4 regions of the Lachnoclostridium phocaeense genome follow, and region 2 is predicted to be linked to each of the others. Evidence: predicted binding sites of a transcription regulator. Region 2 holds the regulator's gene; each other region holds the start of a gene.
What was found. The regulator Rex, encoded in region 2, represses fermentation and respiration genes when NADH is low (regulators of the CRP and FNR family bind a similar motif). The targets are predictions, from matches to a motif close to ATTGTTAANTANTTAACAAT.
Positions count from the first base shown of each region.

Region 1 (5,352 bases), on a different contig from region 2:
GTAGGGATTTTCCACGGTCAGAGGACCGCCCACGCATCCTCCGTTGCAGGCGTTCAGCTCCACAAAGAGAAGACCGTGGAACTTCTCGTCCTCCAGATCGCTGAGCACCCGCAGTACGTTCATGATGCCGTCAGCTGCCAGGTAATTGTCTGTGATCAGCCCGGCCGCCTCACCGCCGCTGTTGCTCCAGCCGATGCCGATGCGGCCGGAGGTGGAGAGGGGGCGCAGCTTCGACTCATCGTGGGTCATGTGGGAGAGGAGCACAGGATACACATCTTTGATGGCAAGTACCTTGTCGATCTGGCTTTTCTCAATACCAAGAGGAGCCTTGGCGTAGGTGACCTTGGAGGGGCAGGGGGATATGAAGAAGATTCCGATGTCCGAGGAGGGAAGTCCTGTCTTTTCCATAGCCAGTTTTCTGGCGATCTGTGCCGCGATCTCCACCGGGGGCCGGATGGGCAAAAGCCGGGGGATCAGAGTGGGAAAGCGGACCCGGATGATGCGCACAATGGTGGGGCAGGCGCTGCTGATGAAAGGCGCCTCATCCCGGTGCTCTTCTATGTAGGAGCGGGTCATCTCCGACACCAGTTCCGCTGCGGCGCTGACCTCAAAGACATCGTCAAAGCCCATGGAGAGGAGGGCGTTGAGAACAATGTCCACGTTGGTCAGATTGTTGAATTGGGCGTAGAGGGAGGGGGCGGGAAGAGCCACCGTGTATTTATAATTACGCATCTCATCCAGTGAGTCCGACTCCGCGATCTTGGCGTGGTGGGGACAGTACCGGATACAGCGGCCGCAGTCCACGCAGAACTGGGGCTTGATGGAAGCCTTTCCGCCGTGTACCCGGATGGCCTGGGTAGGGCAGTATTTGATGCAGTTGATGCAGCCTGTGCAGGCATCTTTATCCAGTTTGACAGAATGTATGAATTTATCCAAAAGATGTCCTCCTTTACAGGGCAGATCCGCCTACAGGTGTATGTCCATGGTCACTGTGGTCCCAACACTCACCTCAGTGTCGATCTGCATATTGTCTGAAAATTTTTTCATGTTGGGCAGACCCATACCGGCGCCAAAGCCCAGGGAGCGCACCTCCTCAGGGGCGGTGGAGTAGCCCTGCTGCATGGCTTTTTCCACGTCCGGGATGCCGGGGCCTGTGTCCGCCAGTATGAGCCGGATGTTGTCGTCAGAGACCAGGACTTTAATGCTGCCTCCGTCTGCATGGATGACCATATTGATCTCTCCTTCGTACATGGCGATGGCGACCCGGCGGATGACGCCGCTGTCCACGCCCATCATCTTGAGTTTGTTCTTTACATCGCTGCTGGCTTCGCCGGCGCGGGTGAAATCATCGCCGGAAACCTGGTATTCGAATGTCAGGCATTCGCTCATGTCTGTTTACCTCCTTGATGCCGGCATGACCGGCATTACAGCCCGCTGCTGTACAGAATGCCGCAGGTTGTATACATTCCTTTCTCCGTGTGCAGAACGCACATATCCTTTGCCCTTGCCAGATTCAGGATCTCGCTGTCCAGGGGCTTGCCCCGTACAAAAACAATACAGGAAACATCCAGCATTTCGGCAGTCCGGATGACCTGTGGGTTGCACAGACCTGTGAGAAGGATACAGTGGGGATTGGCAAAAGCCAGCACATCGCTCATCATATCCGAGGCAAAAGCCTCTGCCACATCCTGATCCAGCATCTGTTCGCCGGACAGGATCTGTGCATCCAGAAGGGTTTTGATTTCTCTGATTAACATGGAAACCTCCTGTAAAAATACTGTAAAAACACAGAAAAGATATTTAAATAAGAAACAATAATTATAAAGAGAGTATAACATCAGAAAATATCCAAATCAAGGCAAATTGTATAAAATAGATAAAAATAAAAACACATTATTGTGCATTTTTTAACATATACTGTGAAAAAATAAACATTGAAAAAGGTATAATCACTAAAAAACAGGATAAAAAATTGTAGATATTTAGAAAAGTCTATGATAGAATGAGTAAAGAGTGAAATGCAACGCAATTTTCAGACAAAAAATGAACAAGGAGGTTTACAGATGGGTTCTACGAAGTCGACCGTTCCATTCCGTGGAACGAAAGAGCAGGAAGAGGCGCTGCTTGCTGTCATCCGCGGCATGAAGGATGAAAAGGGCGCCCTCATGCCGATTCTGCAGAAGGCTCAGGAGATATACGGCTATCTTCCCATAGAGGTGCAGAAGATTATTTCCAATGAGACAGGGATTCCCCTGGAAAAAATTTACGGAGTTGTGACATTTTATTCACAGTTTACCTTGAGTCCCAAGGGCAGATATCAGATTTCTGTCTGTCTTGGCACGGCATGCTATGTGAAAGGATCCGGCGACATCTACAACAAGCTGATGGAGAAGCTGGGGATTGTGGGCGGAGAGTGTACCCCCGACGGAAAATTTTCACTGGACGCATGCCGCTGTATCGGTGCCTGCGGCCTGGCTCCGGTCATGACTATCAACGATGAGGTCTACGGCAGGCTGAAGGTGGACGATATCGACGACATTCTGGCCAAATACGAATAGCCATGCTGCCGGAGATATCCCTTCATATCCTGGACGTGGCAGAGAATTCTGTCCGGGCAGGCGCGACTCTGGTAAGGATCGAAGTGCTGGCTGACACGGCTGAAAATACCCTCTCCGTTACGATAGCGGACAACGGCTGCGGCATGTCAGAGGAACAGCTTGCAAAAGTGGAAGATCCCTTTTTTACCACCAGGAATACCCGGAAGGTGGGGCTTGGCATTCCCTTTTTCAAGCAGGCGGCCCTGGCCACGGGCGGAAGCTTTTCCATCCGGTCAAAGAAGGGGGAGGGGACAGTGACAAAGGCGGTGTTTGTCCTTGACAGCATCGACAGGATGCCCCTGGGAGATATGACAGCCACCATACATACACTTGTCACCTGCCATGAGGAGATGGATTTTTATTACAGATATGACTGTGACGGACGCGGGTTTGTGCTGGACACGCGGGAGATGAAGGAAATACTTGGAAATGTGCCGCCAGGACTGCCGGAGGTGTCCGGGTTCATAAAAGAATACCTGGAGATGAACCACAGAGAGGCGGACGGCGGAAACGTGTTATAAAACGGAAAGATTGGAGGAAGGATATGAAATCTCTTGAAGAATTACGTGCTATAAGAGAGACGATGCAGGGAAAAGTGGGCTTCCGCTCCGAGGATGCCACCCAGACAAGGGTTGTGGTGGGAATGGCCACATGCGGCATCGCCAGCGGCGCCCGCCCTGTACTTACAGCCCTTTCTGACGCTGTGCAGGAGGAGGGACTGAATAATATCAATGTCACCCAGACAGGCTGTATCGGCCTGTGCCAGTATGAGCCCATTGTGGAGGTCATGGAGCCGGGCAAAGAGAAAGTAACGTATGTAAAAATGACACCCGAGAAGGCGATGGAAGTGTTCCGCCTGCACTTAAAAGGCGGCCAGGTAGTGACAAAGTACACCCTCGCCGCAGAGAAGATCGGAAAAGAGTAGAAGGAGGTTGCAGTTATGTATCGTTCACATGTACTGGTCTGTGGAGGAACCGGATGTACCTCCTCGGGAAGCCAGAAGATCAGAGACAGACTGGAAGAAGAGATCAGAAAACAGGGACTGGAAAATGAAGTTGGCGTGGTAAAGACGGGCTGCTTCGGTCTGTGCGCCTTAGGTCCCATCATGATCGTGTACCCGGAAGGGGCCTTCTATTCCATGGTAAAAGAAGAGGATATCCCGGAAATCGTGTCCGAACACCTCTTAAAAGGAAGAGTGGTTAAGCGTCTCCTCTATGATGAGACAGTCAAAGGCGCGGAGGTGCTGCCGCTCCAGGAGACAAAATTCTACAAAAAGCAGCATCGTATCGCCCTGCGCAACTGCGGTGTCATCAACCCGGAAAATATTGAGGAGTACATCGGCACCGGCGGATACGAGGCCCTGGGCAAAGTGCTCACAGAGATGAAGCCTCAGGACGTGATCCAGATCCTTCTGGACAGCGGCCTTCGGGGAAGAGGAGGAGCCGGCTTCCCCACGGGACTGAAGTGGAAATTTGCCGCCGCAAACGAGGCGGACCAGAAATATGTCTGTTGTAACGCCGACGAGGGCGACCCGGGAGCATTCATGGACCGCTCCGTGCTGGAGGGTGATCCCCACGTGGTGCTGGAGGCCATGGCCATCGCAGGCTACGCCATCGGCGCCTCCCAGGGTTACATTTATGTCCGGGCAGAGTACCCCATTGCGGTAGAGAGACTGAACATTGCCATCGGACAGGCAAGAGAGTACGGACTTCTCGGCAAAGACATTTTCGGGACAGGATTTGATTTTGATATTGAACTGCGCCTGGGTGCGGGAGCCTTTGTCTGCGGCGAGGAGACAGCCCTTATGACATCCATCGAGGGCAACAGGGGCGAGCCCCGTCCCCGTCCGCCTTTCCCGGCGCTGAAAGGCCTGTTCCAGAAACCCACCATCTTAAATAATGTAGAGACGCTTGCAAATATCCCCCAGATCATCTTAAACGGACCGGAGTGGTTCGCCTCCATGGGAACCGAGAAGTCCAAGGGAACCAAGGTTTTCGCCCTGGGCGGAAAGGTAAACAACACAGGACTGGTGGAGATCCCCATGGGAACCACCCTCCGGGAGATCGTGGAGGAGATCGGCGGCGGCATCCCCAAGGGCAAGAAGTTCAAGGCAGCCCAGACCGGCGGCCCCTCCGGAGGCTGTATCCCGGCAGAGCACTTTGACGTGCCCATAGACTATGACAATCTGATCGCCATCGGCTCCATGATGGGATCCGGCGGACTCATCGTCATGGATGAGGATACTTGTATGGTGGACATCGCCAAGTTCTTCCTGGAGTTCACAGTAGATGAATCCTGCGGCAAATGTACACCCTGCCGGGTGGGCACAAGGAGGATGCTGGAGATCCTGGAGAAGATCACAAAGGGCCAGGGAACCATGGAGGACCTGGACCGTCTGGAGGAGCTGGCAGAGCATCTGAAATCAGGTTCCCTCTGTGCTCTGGGACAGACAGCGCCAAACCCGGTTCTGTCTACTTTGCGGTATTTCCGGGACGAGTACATTGCCCACATTGTGGATAAGAAATGTCCGGCGGGCGTGTGCAAGGACCTTCTGCAGTATCGGATCGATGCGGACAAGTGCCGCGGATGTACGCTCTGTGCCCGCACCTGCCCCAACGAGGCTATCGAGGGCAAGGTGAGAGAGCCTCACGTGATCAATCAGGACAAATGTGTAAAATGCGGCGCCTGCATGGAGAAATGCCGCTTTGGCGCAATCTACAAAGAATAATGGAGGATGGAGAATATGGAGAATATC
Region 1 covers NZ_CAUGIN010000001.1:180,859-186,210, reverse strand. Annotated here, with positions in the region: gene Q5911_RS00830 ([Fe-Fe] hydrogenase large subunit C-terminal domain-containing protein) at 1-936, opposite strand, end outside; gene Q5911_RS00825 (ATP-binding protein) at 967-1,389, opposite strand; gene Q5911_RS00820 (DRTGG domain-containing protein) at 1,425-1,757, opposite strand; gene Q5911_RS00815 (NADH-quinone oxidoreductase subunit NuoE family protein) at 2,064-2,558, shown strand; gene Q5911_RS00810 (ATP-binding protein) at 2,561-3,118, shown strand; gene Q5911_RS00805 ((2Fe-2S) ferredoxin domain-containing protein) at 3,142-3,522, shown strand; gene nuoF (NADH-quinone oxidoreductase subunit NuoF) at 3,538-5,325, shown strand; gene Q5911_RS00795 (NADH-dependent [FeFe] hydrogenase, group A6) at 5,341-5,352, shown strand, end outside.
Region 1: a site for Rex is predicted at 1,896-1,915, ahead of Q5911_RS00815 (NADH-quinone oxidoreductase subunit NuoE family protein). Genes of this name have one in related genera too.

Region 2 (5,352 bases):
CTGCCCAGTATGGGGGCTTTCTTTCCGTGTATCAGCACATATCCTTTGTTGGAGAGGCTCCTGGGATACCCGTCCCCGTAGCCCACCGGCACGGTGACGATCCTGGTCCTCCTGTCTGTGACATAGGTTCCCCCATAGCTGACATACGTCCCCGGCTCCACCCACTTTACATGGGCCACGTGGCTGATCAGCTCCATGGCCGGCTTCAGGGGAACCAGCTCCTTTTTCACTTCCCCGGAGGGGTACATCCCGTACATGGAAATCCCTGCCCGGACAAGGTCCATGGCCGCCTCCGGCATATCGATAATGCCTGCGCTGTTGGAGCAGTGCCAGAATGGGAAGCGGATCCCCCTGGACTCCAGCTGTGTTTTCATCCACAGATATTTTTCTATCTGATTCTTTGTAAAGGTTTTGTCTGTCTCGTCCGCTTTGGAAAAGTGTGTGAAGATCCCTTCTGCTTCAATGCCTGGAAGTTCCGTGATCCGGGCGATGGTATCGGCGCTCTCCTCGCTGATGAGGAAGCCGAGCCTGGACATACCTGTGTCCAGCTTGATATGGATCACTGCATTCTTCCCAAGTCTCTGCGCTCTCTCGGAAATGTCCTGAGCCATCTCCCAGGTGTAGCATGTCATGCGGATGTCTTTGCGGATCATCTCATCCCTCTGCTCCGGGAAGGCACAGCCAAGGACAAGAATCGGCTTTTGTATCCCTTTTTTTCGGAGCAGAGCGGCCTCATCCGGTGTGGCGGCCGCGTAGCCCCAGACATAATCCTTTTCCTCCATGACGGATCTGGCGATCTGGGCTGCCCCGTGTCCGTAGCCGTCCATCTTGATGACGCCGATCATCTTCGTGTCGGAGGGAACCCTTCTTCTCATCATCTCCAGATTGTACTCGATCGCATCCAGGTCGATCCTGGCACAGATCCTGGTGTATTCCTTCATGCTCTATTCCTCCAGTCTTTTCAATACCGTCCCTACTGCGTCTGCCAGATCTCTTGCCAGCACACTGTATATTCCTTTTTCTTCCCTTGCCGCCTCCCCTGCAAGTCCGTGCAGGTACACGCCCAGCACTGCCCCATCAAAGCAGGTCATCCCCTGGGCGATCAGTCCTGTGATCACGCCTGCCAGCACATCGCCGCTTCCGGCCTTTGCCATGGCAGCATTCCCGGACAGGTTCACATAGGGATGTTCTCCCTGCCTGCATATACAGGTCCTTGCGTCCTTCAGCACACATGTGATCCGGGCCTCTCCGGTGAACTGGGTCAGGATCTCCATTCGGTTCCTCTGCAGCTCCTCCACAGGTTTTTTCACAATCCTGGACATTTCCTTCATGTGGGGAGTAAAGACAAATTGATCGTGGGGCAGCCTGCTCAGATATCGGCTGTGCTCCGCCAGCAGATTCAGGCCATCTGCATCCACAACGCAGGGAACCTGTACATTTTCCAGTGTGGTCTGCAGGATACGCCGGGATTTATCACTTGTGCCCAGCCCAGAACCGATGCTGACCACATCAGCCCAGTTCAAAAGCCGCAGCAGCTCCTTCTCATCAAAGAAGTCATAGCAGCGGATGATGGCCTCCGGCAGCAGGGTCTGCAGGATCGTCCGGTTCTCCTCAGGCGTGTAGATCTGCACAAGTCCGGCTCCGGTCCTGTAGGCTGCCAGAGCGGCCAGGTAAGCGGCCCCTGCCATGCCACGGCTGCCCGCTATGATCAGCGCTTTCCCGTAATCTCCTTTGTGGGAGTTGGGCCGCCTCTTGGGGAGCATGGTTTTTATATCCTTCTCCTCCAGCGCGTAGGCAGCCTCCCTGTCTCCCTCCAGCACGGAAGTGTCGACTCCGATATCTGTCACGGTTACCTCGCCGGCATAATCTCGCCCGGGGTAGAGGACGCAGCCCAGCTTTGCGCACTGGAAACTCACTGTCAGATCTGCTCTAAATGCGCTGGTAGCTACTTCTCCGGTAGTGGTGGAAACTCCTGACGGCACATCCACCGCCAGCTTTACGCCTCCGGAGCGGTTCATGGCCTCTATGCAGGCCAGATAATCTCCCTCCACACGCCGGCTTAATCCTGCTCCGAATACAGCATCTATCAGTATACTATATTCTCCCTCTTCAAAAGAGTTTCCTACCGTCCCTCCGGCCTCTCTGAAAAGCTCCATCTGCCGCAGCGTCTCCTCTGTACAGTGGTCCGGGTTCCCGGCCATCACTGCAGTCACGCAGCCGCCTTTTTCCAGCAGCAATCTTGCGATGGCAAAACCGTCACCCCCGTTGTTTCCTGAGCCGCACACCACACAGACGTTGGACAGATCCATTTTCCTCTCCATCACGGTCTCCACAAAGGTGCGGGCCGCCCGCTCCATCAGGATCAGCGACGGGATCTTCTTTTCCCGTATCGTATAGCTGTCCGCCGCTTTCATCTGTCTTCCATCAGGCAAAAATAGCATAAAATCACCTTCCTTCCCCATGGCGTAAACAGGACACGCCGCCCGGCTGCCGGCTTTGCGGCCTACGGCAACGCAAAAGACGTGTAAAGAAGGCCTGCCTTACACACGCCGGCTTTACACGTCACAAAGTCCTGTTACTTCTCTGATTTTTTCTGTTCCTCATTGTATCTGCTGATATTGTAGGACAGCCTCATCAGGCTCTCTGACAGGTGGACATTTTCAACGATCACATCATCCGGAAGATTGAGATCCGTATGTGCGAAGTTCCATATTGCCTTTACTCCGTACGCCACCAGCTGGTTGGCAACCTCGATCGCCTTTGTTTTCGGGATCGTCAGGATGCCGATCTCTATATTGTTTTCCGTAACAAACGCTTCCAGCTCATCCATCATATGGATGGGAACGCCACGGATTGTCATCCCTTTCAATGTGGGGTTCACATCAAAGATACCTTTGAGCACAAAACCTCGTTTTTCGAACGCTGCATAGTTTGCCAGCGCATGTCCAAGATTACCTGCCCCGATAATGACCATGTCATGGTCTTCCTCCAGGCCAAGTATCTTACCTATCTCTGTGTAGAGATATTTTACATTATATCCATACCCCTGCTGACCGAAGCCGCCGAAGTTGTTCAGATCCTGCCGTATCTGGGATGCTGTCACATGCATTTTCTTGCTGAGATCATTGGAGGAAATGCGCTCCACGCCATTCTCCAGCAGCTCCCCTAAATAGCGGTAATATCTTGGAAGTCTACGTATGACTGCCTGCGAAATTTCTCTGCCTTCCACTTTATCCACCTTCCATTTCAGTTTCTCAGATTTATTATATAGAATTGTTACAATAAAGTCAATTTATTGTTCCTAAAAGTTCTGCAAATCAGAAACCTCCGTCTTCTGGAAATTGACACGCCACGGGTTCCCCGATATAATAGATAATGCTGTAAAATACGCGGCTTTTACACAGGAGGTACACCATGATACTGGCATGTCACAATATAGAAAAATCATTTGGGGAAGAAGTCATTGTAAAGGACGGCTCCTTCCATATCGAGGATCACGAAAAGGCGGCTCTCGTTGGCATCAACGGGGCCGGAAAATCCACTATCCTGAAAATGATCGTGGGGGAACTGCCCCTGGACGGTGGAACGGTCACCCTGGCCAAGGGTAGTACCCTGGGCTATCTGGCCCAGCACCAGGATCTGACAGGGGGGAACACCATCTACGAGGAGGTAAAGACTGCCAAAGCCCAGATCATTGCCATTGAAAAAGAAATACGGCAGATTGAGGCGGATCTTCCCTCCCTGCAGGGCGATGCCCTCACAGAGAGACTGAACACATATCACCGCCTCACGGAGCAATTTGAACGGGAAAACGGGTACGCCTACGAGAGTGAGATCACCGGCGTCCTCAAGGGTCTGGGCTTTGGCGAGGAGGATTTTTCCAAGGATGTAGACACACTCTCCGGCGGCCAGAAGACCCGGGTCTCCCTGGGAAAACTTCTTCTCACCAGACCGGATGTGCTGCTCCTGGACGAGCCCACCAACCACCTGGACTTAAATTCCATCTCCTGGCTGGAGACCTATCTTCTGAATTACCCCGGGGCCGTGCTCATCGTATCCCACGACCGTTATTTTCTGAACCGGGTGGTAACAAAGGTGGTGGAGATCGAGCAGGGACAGCTCTCCACCTACCTGGGGAATTATACTGCCTATGCAGAAAAGAAAAAGCAGATCCGGGATGCCCGGCTGAAGGAATACATGAACCAGCAGCAGGAAATTCGGCACCAGGAGGCTGTTATCGAGAAACTCCGCTCTTTTAATCGCGAAAAGTCCATCAAGCGCGCAGAGAGCCGTGAAAAAATGCTGGACAAGATGGAGCGCATAGAGAAGCCGGCTGAACTGAAAACAGACATCCATCTGACACTGGAGCCCTCCTGTGTCAGCGGAAACGATGTCCTTTCTGTAGAGCATCTGAGCAAATCCTTTCCGGACCAGACTCTCTTTACAGATATCAGTTTTGACATCCACAGAGGTGAGCACGTGGCCGTTATCGGGGACAACGGAACTGGAAAGACCACGCTTCTTAAAATCCTGAACGATGTGCTCCCCGCAGACAGCGGCAACTTTACTCTGGGCGCCAATGTCCATGTGGGCTACTACGATCAGGAGCACCATGTCCTTCACATGGACAAGACTGTGTTCGAGGAGATCTCCGACGATTACCCGGACCTGACGGGCACCCAGATCCGCAATATGCTGGCCGCCTTCCTCTTTACAGGGGACGATGTGTTCAAGCGGATCGGTGACTTAAGCGGCGGGGAGAGGGGCCGTGTGTCCCTGGCAAAGCTGATGCTCTCAGAGGCCAATTTCCTGATCCTGGACGAGCCCACCAACCATCTGGACATCGCCTCAAAGGAGATACTGGAAAACGCGCTCAACAATTATACCGGCACCGTCCTCTATGTGTCCCATGACCGGTACTTCATCAACCAGACTGCCACCCGCATCCTGGAGCTTGTAAACCGCAAATTTGTCAACTATATCGGCAATTACGACTACTATCTGGAAAAAAAGGAGGAGCTGACCGCCGCCTATGCCTCCCCCGCCACGGCGAAAGCAGGGAAAGCCGCCTCCGCTGAGCCTGTATCCGAGGCCAAGCAAAGCTGGCAGGAACAGAAAGAGGCACAGGCCAGGGAACGCAAAAGGCAGAATGATCTGAAAAAGACCGAGGAGCGGATCACCTGCCTGGAAGAGCGTGACGCACAGATCGACGAGCTCATGGCTACGGAGGAAGTCTACACCAACTCTGTAAAATGCCAGGAGCTGGCACAGGAAAAGGCTGACATAGCCGCCCAGCTGGAAGAGCTGTATGAAAAATGGGAGGAACTTGCGTAAGGCAGGCTCCTCCCATTT
Region 2 covers NZ_CAUGIN010000012.1:50,241-55,592, forward strand. Annotated here, with positions in the region: gene alr (alanine racemase) at 1-941, opposite strand, end outside; gene Q5911_RS07355 (NAD(P)H-hydrate dehydratase) at 945-2,441, opposite strand; gene Q5911_RS07360 (redox-sensing transcriptional repressor Rex) at 2,576-3,229, opposite strand; gene abc-f (ribosomal protection-like ABC-F family protein) at 3,415-5,334, shown strand.

Region 3 (5,352 bases), on a different contig from region 2:
CTGCCCCCAGCCCTTCCTTGAAATCTCGCAGGCTCTCTTCAGGAATTTAGCGGGCGTCTTCTTGCTGATGGTCACGTTGGAGTTAGGCTGCACCAGCTTCATCTCATCCATGCAGTCCAGGATCAGGTAGCTGACATTGTTCACCCCGTTGCGCCCGTCCGGCGTCACTCCACCTGTGTTGATATTGGCAAAATCGGTGTATGTGGCGCTTTCCTTCAGCGTGATGCCCACCTTTACAGGCGCCGGCTGGTTGTAGAATTTCACCCACAGGCACTCCAGCAACTCCAGTGCCTTCTCATCGTCCAGGATGCCGGCCTCCACATCCCTCTCATAGTAGGGATACAGGTGCTGGTCCAGTCTTCCCGGACTGAAAGCGTCCCAGGGGTTCAGCTCTGTGGTGACTGCAAGGTGGGTGAACCAGTAGAGCTGGATCGCCTGCCAGTATGTCTGAGGCCTGTGCGCAGGTACGACCTCCAGGTTGGCAGCAATCTGAAGGAGCTCGGACTTCCTCGTCTCATCCGCTTCCTTTTCCGCCATCTCAAGAGCCAGGCTGTGGTAGCGCTCGCCCAGGATGATGACAGCGTCACAGGCAATGTCCATAGCCTTCAGCTCCTCGCATTTATCCACAGCATCCGGATCGTTCATGTAGTCCAGGCCGTCCATTGTCTTTTGGATCTTCTCTTTATACTCCATATAGCCGGTAGTGAACACCTGCTCGCCGCCGCAGGTGTGCCCCGGGCCTCTCTGCTCCATAAACTCAGTGAACATGCCCGCCTCGTAGCAGTCATGCCACTCCGGTGTCATCCTGGAGAGGAGCTTCTCTCTCATGCTGCGCCCCGTCCAGTAGGGGATGATCTCCTCCCTCTGGAGCTTTCTGTCCTCCTCCGTTGTCTTGAAGGACACAAGCTCCCTCTCGCTCATGACAACCATATCCTCCTCACTGTGGCAGCACAACTCCGGGAATGTGGGGGACGCCTGGGGGTCCTTGCCCTTCTCCCCGACGATCAGCTCCCCGTCCCCAAGATACAGCGTCTTCTTGGAAAAATATTCCTTCAGAGTCATGGCCCTCATGACCGGTATGGAATATTTTCCATCATTCTCCTTGTAAAAATCCGTCTCGATCTTCGCCCTCTCCAGATCAATGTGTACAGGCGTGTTCACACTGATTTCTCTGAGCTTCTGGATCCTCTCATTCATACCCCGCAGTTTTGCCATTTTCTTACCCTCCTATTTTCGTGTTTTTGAAACCTGCATCAACGAAAAGAGCGGCCAGCGCCTCCATCTCTTCTCTTTCCGGCGCGTGCAGGTCGGTGCCTTTATATTCCATATCCAGCTTTCTGTACTTACCGCTCCCCGTATCGTGGTAGGGCAGCAGATTGACCTGTGCCGGATGGATATCGTATTCCTGGAGAAACGCGATGGTCTCCCTCATGTTCTGTTCATTCCCATTTACTTCCTTCACTGTGGGAATGCGGATGTAAATCCTCGCCCCGTCCCGCGCAAGGCGGACCAGATTGTCAAGGATAAGACTGTTGTCCGTACCGATATATTTTTTATGGAGCTCCGGATCCATCACCTTCACATCGTAGAGGAAGGTGTCCACATAGGGAAGGAGCATCTGAAATCTCTCATAAGGTACATAGCCGCAGGTGTCAATGGTGAGGGTCACGCCCTGCTTCTTCAGCTCTCTGGCCACTGCAAGGACAAAATCCATATCCATGGCCATGACCTCTCCGCCGGAAAAGGTCACCCCGCCGCCGGACTCCTCGTAGAACATCTGGTCCTTCATCAGCTCCCGCACCAGCTCTCTGACGGGATACTCCTGCCCCACGATCTCCCGGAGCCCTGCCGGGCAGAAATTCACGCATTTCCCGCAGAGCGTGCAGGCCGCCGCATCGAGGACAGGATGCCCGTCCTCCATATGTACCGCGCCCGCCGGACAGACCGCCTGACAGGTGCCGCACCCTGTGCATTTTTCCCGGTCTACCTGCATCTCTCTTTCAAACCGCTGGGTCTCCGGGTTATGGCACCATTCACATTTCAGCGGACATCCCTTAAAAAACACGGTAGTCCGTATCCCGTCACCGTCATGAATGGAAAACTTTTGTATGTTGGTTATATTTTTCATCGCATTCTCCTGTACATGCTTCCACAGCATAAACTATCGTTTGAACTATAGTCTAATCTTTGATTTAAATATATCGTGTTGTTATATTTTTGTCAATCGGCATCTTTTCCATAATCCAGCGGCAAATTTTGTGAAATTTGTATCATAGTGTATTGTATATTTTGTACAAAAAAAAGACTGCCAATGCAGTCTTTTTTCGCATGTTCATACACATTTGCACACCAGTTATATGAATTCGGGACGTAATACTTTTAAAAAGTATTACGTCCCGAATTCACAATTGTCGTAATTGTGTGAAACCAGGCATGACGATAAGCCGGGTTATGTCGTTGGGTAATCATCTATCTAGGCCTGCCGTTGCCGGCAGGCTCAAGCGACCAACCTGAGACGCGGCGGGCCGCCGCATTGTCTCGTTCCGGTCTTGCTTCGGATGGGGTTTACATGTGCCCCTCCTGTTACCAGGAGGGCGGTAGTCTCTTACACTGCCCTTCCACCCTTACCGGGAAGATCCCGGCGGTACATTTCTGTTGCACTGGCCTTGGAGTTGCCTCCACCGGACGTTATCCGGCATCCTGCCCTGTGAAGCCCGGACTTTCCTCACCTGCTGCCTTTCGGCGTATGCAGCCGCGATTACCTGTCATACCTGGTCTCACGGTTTTCGATTTTATCACAATTATGAATTTATGGCAAGTCCTGTGTCCTCGATCAGGTCATCTCCGTCTGCCGCTGCGGTGGCAAGGGTATCGCATCTCTCATTCTGGGGATGGCCGTCATGGCCCTTCACCCAGATGAACCGCACCTGGTGAGGCTCTTTTGCCTGGAGAAGCCGCTTCCACAGATCCACATTCTTCACCGGCTCATTCTTGCCTCTCTTCCATCCCTTTTTCAACCAGCCGCCGATCCAGTTCTGGTTGAAGGCATCCACCACATACTTGGAGTCTGAGTAGAGTTCCACGCTGCAGGGCCTGTTCAGCGCCTCCAGCGCCGCGATCACTGCCATCAGCTCCATCCGGTTGTTGGTTGTCTTCTTATATCCCTGGGACAGCTCCTTTGTGTGGAGCTGTCCCTTTGTATCCACATATTCAAGGACGGCACCGTATCCCCCCGGCCCGTCCGGGTTGCCTCTTGCCGCCCCATCTGTATAAATCTTTACCTGCATAAAATTGTAAGCTCCTGTTCTTTAATCCAGCTCAAAGCTCTGCCCCTCCCGGGTGATGTGAGCCACCCTGGTTTTATAATCCAGGGCAGATTCCTCCTCCATCAGACGGTCGTACAGATCATACTGGTCCTGCATATGCATGGGGAACACAACATCTGTGTCTGTGTGGCGCATAAACCAGTCCAGCCCCCAGTAATACTCTCTGTCCAGCCTTGGATCCAGAGGGACAAAGGCCGCATCTATATGCATCCCCTCCAGCATCCCGATCTCCTTTTGGTAAGCCTCTTTCATAAAACGGTTGTAGGTATCCGTCTCTTCCTCCCAGTGCCACCAGTTCAGATCCCCCGCATGATAAATCGTATGCCCCGCTGTTTTCACCACAAAGGCAACGCCCTCATCTGTGGATCTGAGTGTCTCTATAAGAAGCTCACTCTCCCCGGACTCGATCTGCAATGTCTCTCCCGGCTCCATGAAGTACATATTGTTTTTTGGAACAGAAGAAGGCACCGCTTCCTCCACATCACTGGACAAAATGTAGGTGATGCGGGGAAATTTTCCTGTCCACGTAAAAATAGATCGCTGGTAGTGATCGTAATGTTTGTGGCTCACAAAAACGTACACATCCCTGTCACGGCCAAAAGCAGGAAGCTCTCCTCTGTAGTAGTCAAAAATCAGAACCTTATCCTCCATCTCCACCGCGAAGCCGCTGTGCTGGATATAAGTAACCTTCATACTCATTGCAAAATTACTCCTGGGGTGCCTTCTGGATCACTTCCACCGCGTGGGTAATCTCCGGAAGCAGATATTCAAGGCACTGCTTAACAGCCCCTGCTTTTCCGGGAAGATTGACGATCAGGACATCTCCCCTGATCCCGGCAGCGCTCCTGTTGAGCATAGATCTTTTTGTCAGCTTCATCGTGTACGCGCGCATGGCCTCCGGTATACCAAGGACCGGCCGCTCCACCACATCCATGGTGGCCTCTGGCGTGCAGTCTCCGGCATTGCAGCCCGCTCCGCCTGTTGTCAGGATCAGGTCGGTCAGATGTCCGTCCGCCATCCTCTGCATAACAGTGGAGAGGACAGTCCTGTCACAGGGAAGGGCTTTCTGGAACACGATCGTGTGTCCCGCCTGCTCGATCAGCTTCTTTATCACTTTTCCTGCGGCATCTTCCTCTTTTTCTCTGTATGCTGCCGTATTCGCTGTTATAATCGCAACTCTCATCTTGTACCTCCATAAACCTTTCTTTTGTACACAGGCTTTCCATGATACACCAAAAGTTCCTGCCTGTCTCTTTTATTTGATGCGTTCACCGATGCCGGCCGTCACCCGGTACACCTTGTCTGCCATGTCCGCCAGATAGCACCCTACCCGGCCAACCTGTTCCCTAAGGATCCGGTCTTCCGCTTTCCCTGGAGTCATGCCGCATCCCATTTCACTCATAATAATAACAACTTCCGGGTTCATTTGCAACATGGCCTCTGTCTGTTCCACCGGGTCCTTGCCCTCTTTTACATATTTTTCCACGGAAAACTGATAGGCAGGCATAAGGATGCGATCCGGAAACTGCTCCTTTGCAAAGGCCACCTTGCCCTGACAGCTTCCGCCTGTTATGAAAATCATGTCTTACCACCAACCTTTCTTTTCATCCTGCTGTTTTCTCCAGATGGGGATGCCGTAGACCACCTCCACGAAAAGATCCGCCTCTTTCGCCAGCGTCTGGTTGATCTGTCCGAGACATTCCAGGAATTTCCGCTCCTCATCTGTCCCCGGCACATCAGAAAACACCTGGTTTGTCACAACGATCAGATTGTCCGTCTGCTCCCCCAGCGCATGGATTTCTGAAAGGATTTCCTCCACGATCTGCTGCTGAGGAAGGATCTCCCCCTGGTATGCCCGGATCTTCTCTGTCAGCGTCTCCGCCACACAGTCCAGCACAACAGTGGACTGCTCTTTATCCATTTTCCCCGCAAATTCCTGCGCGATCCAGGACTTTCCGCTTGCGCTTCCGCCTGTGATCAGCAAAAACATACTACTCCACCTCTTCTGCACTTTCTGTTTACTGTT
Region 3 covers NZ_CAUGIN010000026.1:8,680-14,031, reverse strand. Annotated here, with positions in the region: gene hypD (trans-4-hydroxy-L-proline dehydratase) at 1-1,215, opposite strand, end outside; gene Q5911_RS11310 (trans-4-hydroxy-L-proline dehydratase activase) at 1,220-2,128, opposite strand; RNA gene rnpB (RNase P RNA component class A) at 2,425-2,774, opposite strand; gene rnhA (ribonuclease HI) at 2,802-3,287, opposite strand; gene Q5911_RS11295 (MBL fold metallo-hydrolase) at 3,309-4,025, opposite strand; gene Q5911_RS11290 (MogA/MoaB family molybdenum cofactor biosynthesis protein) at 4,033-4,509, opposite strand; gene Q5911_RS11285 (bifunctional adenosylcobinamide kinase/adenosylcobinamide-phosphate guanylyltransferase) at 4,582-4,908, opposite strand; gene Q5911_RS11280 (bifunctional adenosylcobinamide kinase/adenosylcobinamide-phosphate guanylyltransferase) at 4,912-5,316, opposite strand; gene Q5911_RS11275 (UDP-N-acetylglucosamine pyrophosphorylase) at 5,345-5,352, opposite strand, start outside.
Region 3: a site for Rex is predicted at 2,206-2,225, ahead of Q5911_RS11310 (trans-4-hydroxy-L-proline dehydratase activase). Genes of this name have one in related genera too.

Region 4 (5,352 bases), on a different contig from region 2:
AGATCGAGGTCTGTCTGCTTTTTTACTTCTTTTTTCTCTGTGTTTTCACTCATTTTTGCACTTCCTCCAAACCTTACTTCATACTTTTCAGTTTCCTACTTTCTGGCCGACTCTCTGAAAAGACGCTCCACGATATCGCATGCCGTGTTGTCATTTCCGGTAAGTCCGCCCTTCCCTACGATTGGAAGCCCGTCATAGCTTCCCACAAGTCTTCCTATGTCAGTCTGAGGGATCACATAATCCATTACTTCTATGCACTCTACACCAAGCTGGTAGCACACATTCACCATGGTGTCGCCGCCTGTTGTATAAAGTCCCGCAATTTTTTCTCTTCCACAACTCTCAAGGAGCTGAGAGATAATAGTTCCAAGTCCCGCGTTGATCCTGTTGGCACTCATGCCGCCTGCATAGTGGCGTTTGTTGTCCTCCTCATCCAGGTTGAGAAGTTCCCCGTGAAGAGCTGTCTCAAAGAGGATTGCTCTTGGAGGATTATCTGATTTCAGCAGGTCTTCTGCAATATGTACAGCCCGGAACGCCTCGTCCAGCGCCGTGTCTCCTCCTTCGATAAACTTGACAGGATCCACGCTGATGCGCACATGCCTGGGATCCTGGCAGAGCACCTCCATCTGCCTCTTGGTGACAGGAGTGGCACTTCCCGCAGCAATGAGCACGGTCTTTCCGTTCTCGTCCGCCTCCGGCGGAAGGTTTGGTTCTTCCTCCTGGATCAGATTTCTATAGTAAGCAAGCTTTGAAGTGAACGGGCCCGGGTCTACCGCAACCACATTCCATTTCAGCTCGATACATGCCTTGGCGATCTCTTCTACGTCCTCAATGGTGATGCCGTCCACGACAATGACCTCGCCGCCCGCGTCTCTGGCCTCCTTCAGGGCATCCCGGATGGCCTCCTCGCCCTGGAGCACTTTATCCAGAGTGACCAGCTTCACCTGTCTTCTCGTCTGTCCCTCAAGAAGCCTTGGGATATAGTTCTCTCTCACAGGTGTGCGCACATCCTGCGCCACCGGTGTGTTGATCAGAGCTACACCGTCGATGACAGAGTAGCCGCCTACCAGAATACGTCTGGACTGGGGCATGGCCGGAACAACAACTGCCACGCAGTCATCCCCCACCTGGTCCATCATGGCATCGATCTCAACGCCCACGCCTCCGCGCAGTGTCGTATCAATTCTCTTGGAAAAATACTGTACGCCCATGCGCTTCAGTGCACATGTAGCTGATTTTACTTTTTCATACGCTTCATTGGCCGGAAGCGCACGGCTGTTGCTGCTGATCAGGATGGCGTCCAGCTCATCCACGCCCTCTCCTTTTTCCGCTGCTTCCTCGTTAAAAAATACCGCTGTCCTTGCTTTTGACCTTGCAAGAAGTACACCTGTCGTTGTCGCGCCTGTCAGGTCGTCCGCCACCGCTCCGATTAATGGCATTTCTATTCTCCCCTTTCATGCTGCTTTGCCGCATACTCTGCTACTACCTTTGTGGATTCAATCAGGCTGACGCAGCCTGCGATTCCTTTTCCTGCAATGTCAAAGGCTGTTCCGTGGTCCACAGAACTTCTGATGAAAGGAAGTCCGAAAGTCAGGGTAACTGACTTCTCAAAATCCAGTGTCTTGCAGGCGATATGTCCCTGGTCATGGTAGAGAGACAGGATCGCATCGTACTTGCCGGATTTTCCGATGTGGAACACAGAGTCTGCCGGGCAGGGTCCTACACAGTTGATTCCTCTTTCTTTGGCAGCCTCCACAGCCGGTCCGATATCTGTAAGCTCCTCTGTTCCGAAAAGTCCGTGGTCTCCATTGTGGGGATTCAGTCCCGCAACTGCGATCAGCGGATTTTCAATGCCGACTTTTCTCAGCTCTTTGTCAATATTTACAACATTCTCAAGGATCACGTCCTTTGTAGCGTAGTGGCACGCGTCAACCAGTGACATGTGGCGGCTTACGAAGAAGACGCGCAGCTTGTGGCAGGAGAACATGGTCAGGGCATACGGTGAATTGGTGGCATGCTGATAGATCTCTGTGTGTCCCGGCTCTTTTACACCCACCAGCTTGATGGCTCCTTTATGGATCGGGGAAGTGGATACTGCATCGATCTTCTTAGCCATTCCAAGCTCGATGGATTTCATGATCCAGTCAATGGCCATCTGTCCGGCCAGCTTCTGCTCTTTTCCCCACTCGATGGAGTCTGTGTCATAGTCTCCGGTCTCCAGGATATCAATGACTCCGTACTCGTACTTTGCCTCGGAGGGATCGCTGATCTGGTTGTACTTCAGCTCTTTTCCGAGAACCTTTGCAGCTCTCTCCATGATCGCCTGGCTTCCGATTACAAAAGGCCGGCAGCATTCATGTATTTCCTTGTCCAGCATCGTGCCGACAACGATCTCCGGTCCAATGCCCGCCGGATCCCCCATTGTAATTGCCGTTACAGGTCTGAATTTTTCGCTCATTTTTTCTCTCCCTTTCGTTTCGGTTTCGATTATCTTTTCTTTTATGGCTTCATTTTATTACTTTCACTTTTCCTTTTCAACTCCTTTTTGTAATTTCAGTACATTTATATATTTTCCATTTCTCATTTTTGTGCATATATAACACGATTTTCCCCTCTCTTTTTCGTTTTCTTTCGTTTTTTCGTTTTGTTATTTTTTTGACATTTTTACGAAAGATATATATTGCTCTTTTCCTGCATTTCATTTATAATAAACCCAGAAAGAAAAAGGCCCGGAAAGGCAGATTTTTTTTGCGGAACCCGCGGAAAAGGAAAGGATGTAGGAAATGAAAAAGAAACTGTATTTCGGAAGCAATCTAAAGATGTACAAAAATATCCAGGACACAGTGAAATATCTGCAGGATCTGGTCTCCCTCACAAAGGATATCAGCAGGGAGGAGATGGAGCTGTTTATCATCCCCTCCTACACCACTCTGGAGAGCGCCACAAAAAATGTAGACCGCTCTTACGTCAAGCTTGGAGCCCAGAACATGTGCTGGGAAGATGAAGGACAGTTCACCGGCGAGATCTCTCCTCTGATGCTGAAGGAGCTGGGTCTTGACCTTGTTATGATCGGACACTCCGAGAGGCGTCACGTCTTCGGCGAGACAGATGCAGAAGAAAACCGGAAAGTGAAGGCCGGTCTGAAACATGGCTTCACAACTCTCCTTTGCATCGGCGAGACCGCTGAGGAGAAAAACTTCGGCATCAGCCCGGAGGTGCTGCGCACCCAGCTGAAGGTCGGTTTCCACGACGTACCCGTCTCAGAAGTGCCCCATATCTGGGTAGCCTATGAGCCGGTGTGGTCTATCGGCGTGAACGGAACGCCCGCTTCCCCGGACTATGCAGAAGAGATGCACAAAGTCATCAAAGAGTGCCTTCTCGAGATCTTCGGCGACGCAGGCGCAGACATTCCTGTCCTCTACGGCGGCAGTGTCAACCCGGGCAACGCCAACGAGCTTATCGTGCAGCCTTCCATCGACGGACTGTTTACCGGTCGTGCAGCATGGCAGGCAGACAAGTTTGACAAGCTGATCCGGGATGCCATGAAGACATACAAAGAGAAATACGGGGAGTAGAGAAGTCCCCAAAAAACCGGCAGAGACAGACGTGAGAATCGTCTGTCTCTGCCGGTTTTCTTTTCAGATTGTCCTGTATTCGATCTCAGATACAACAGCCTGACCGCTTCCCCGGGCGAACACACCTGGCCTGACGGACAGGAAACCGTCATAGGCATTTGTATTCTGAGGTTCCAGATCTATGGAAAGTCCGTCCGCCGCAAGGGGGACAATATGTCCGCCGGACAGAAGGAGGTATCTTTTCCCCTCCTCGTCTGTCACATGTCCCGGATCGATATATCCCACCTTCAGATCGATCGGTTCTGACCAGGGTCCCTGTATGTGTTCCGACCAGATCACCCAGTTTGTCCCTGCTCCCGAAAAATATATGTAATACTTATTATCTTTATATTTAAAGAAATCCGGCGCCCATATCTCCTTGCCTTCAAAATCCTTCACAGCGTATGTCTCCATCTTCCAGTTCACCAGATCCGTCGAACTGCAGATGGGAGGTCCCGGGTAATAAGGCCCGCTTGAATATGTCAGGTAAAATGTATCTCCCTCCCGGAACACCGCCGGGTCCGGGCAGTCACCGTCCAGTATCTTGATCATTCTTTTTCCTCCTCTCTCATTCCCGGAGCATGTCTTCCGCCTCATCCATCCTCTCCAGCAGCTTCTCCCGCTGCTCATCCACAAGAAGACGCTTGTTGTACTTGTAGTACATGTCACAGTCATTTTCTTTCAGAAACTGGATGCTGTAGTAGTTGGTGTTGAGCTCTGTCACAAAGGACACCATCTCCTGGCTGTCGCCGAAGGCATCCTCCATAAAAAAGAACGCATTGTCCAGAGCCCGGCCGGTCCGCTCCAGAAGTTCCTCCCGCTTCCGGGTCTCCTTCTCAAACTCGCTGCGCACCCGCTCAAAAGCCGCCTCCGCCTGGTCCGCGGCTGTCAGGCGCTCTTCCTTCAGAAGCTGCTGATACCGGTCCAGCGTGTCGTTCACCTGCCGCAGCATGTGGTCCGCCTCTCTGGTGAGCTGTCCGGCGCGTCGCAGGTTCTCATAGCGCTCTGCCGCCGCCCCGGCCGCCTCTGCGAGACTGCCACAGGCTTTGTATTCTTTCAGACAGTCAAACAGTTTTGTCACGTACCGGTCAGCCAGGTAGCTGTCCCGGAACAACCCGGAAAGTTTTCCCAGTATCATCCCCACTACGCTGAGCCTCTCATCAAAGGAGGCGAACTTCAGTTTCTCCAGCATATCCCCGCTGTACTGTCCCTCCAGGATCTTCTCAAGACCGTAGTCCTTTTTATATTTTGCAAACAGCTCCAGATAATTGGCAAAATCTTTGGCGATCTTCCAGTGCTGGATATACTGGTGCACCACCTCCCGGTCCGCCTTCTTTCCCACAGCCTCGCAGGCCTTCAGGAACTCCGACAGATCTTCCCAGCCTCTGGCGGTGGCGAACATGCGGCCGTCCACCGTGGTCTCCATCCTGTAGAAATAGTCTCTCCGCAGCTCCAGGTAGGACAGAATAGCCGGGTGGATGTCCGCCTGGTAGGCGTACTCTCTCCAGACCCCATAATTTTCTTCCACGTCAATGCGCCGGATCCGGTCCAGCGTGACTGTGTCAAACTCCCGGACAGACTTATTGTACTCCGGCGGGTTGCCTGCTGCCACGATGATCCACCCCTCCGGCACTTTCTGGTTCCCAAACATCTTGCACTGGAGGAACTGGAGCATGGCCGGGGCCAGCGTCTCGGAGACACAGTTGATCTCATCGATGAAAAGGATGCCCTCCGCAAG
Region 4 covers NZ_CAUGIN010000004.1:119,435-124,786, reverse strand. Annotated here, with positions in the region: gene Q5911_RS03090 (2-keto-3-deoxygluconate permease) at 1-53, opposite strand, end outside; gene Q5911_RS03085 (four-carbon acid sugar kinase family protein) at 96-1,439, opposite strand; gene pdxA (4-hydroxythreonine-4-phosphate dehydrogenase PdxA) at 1,442-2,458, opposite strand; gene tpiA (triose-phosphate isomerase) at 2,784-3,575, shown strand; gene Q5911_RS03070 (family 43 glycosylhydrolase) at 3,639-4,166, opposite strand; gene Q5911_RS03065 (AAA family ATPase) at 4,183-5,352, opposite strand, start outside.
Region 4: a site for Rex is predicted at 2,644-2,663, ahead of pdxA (4-hydroxythreonine-4-phosphate dehydrogenase PdxA). Genes of this name have one in related genera too.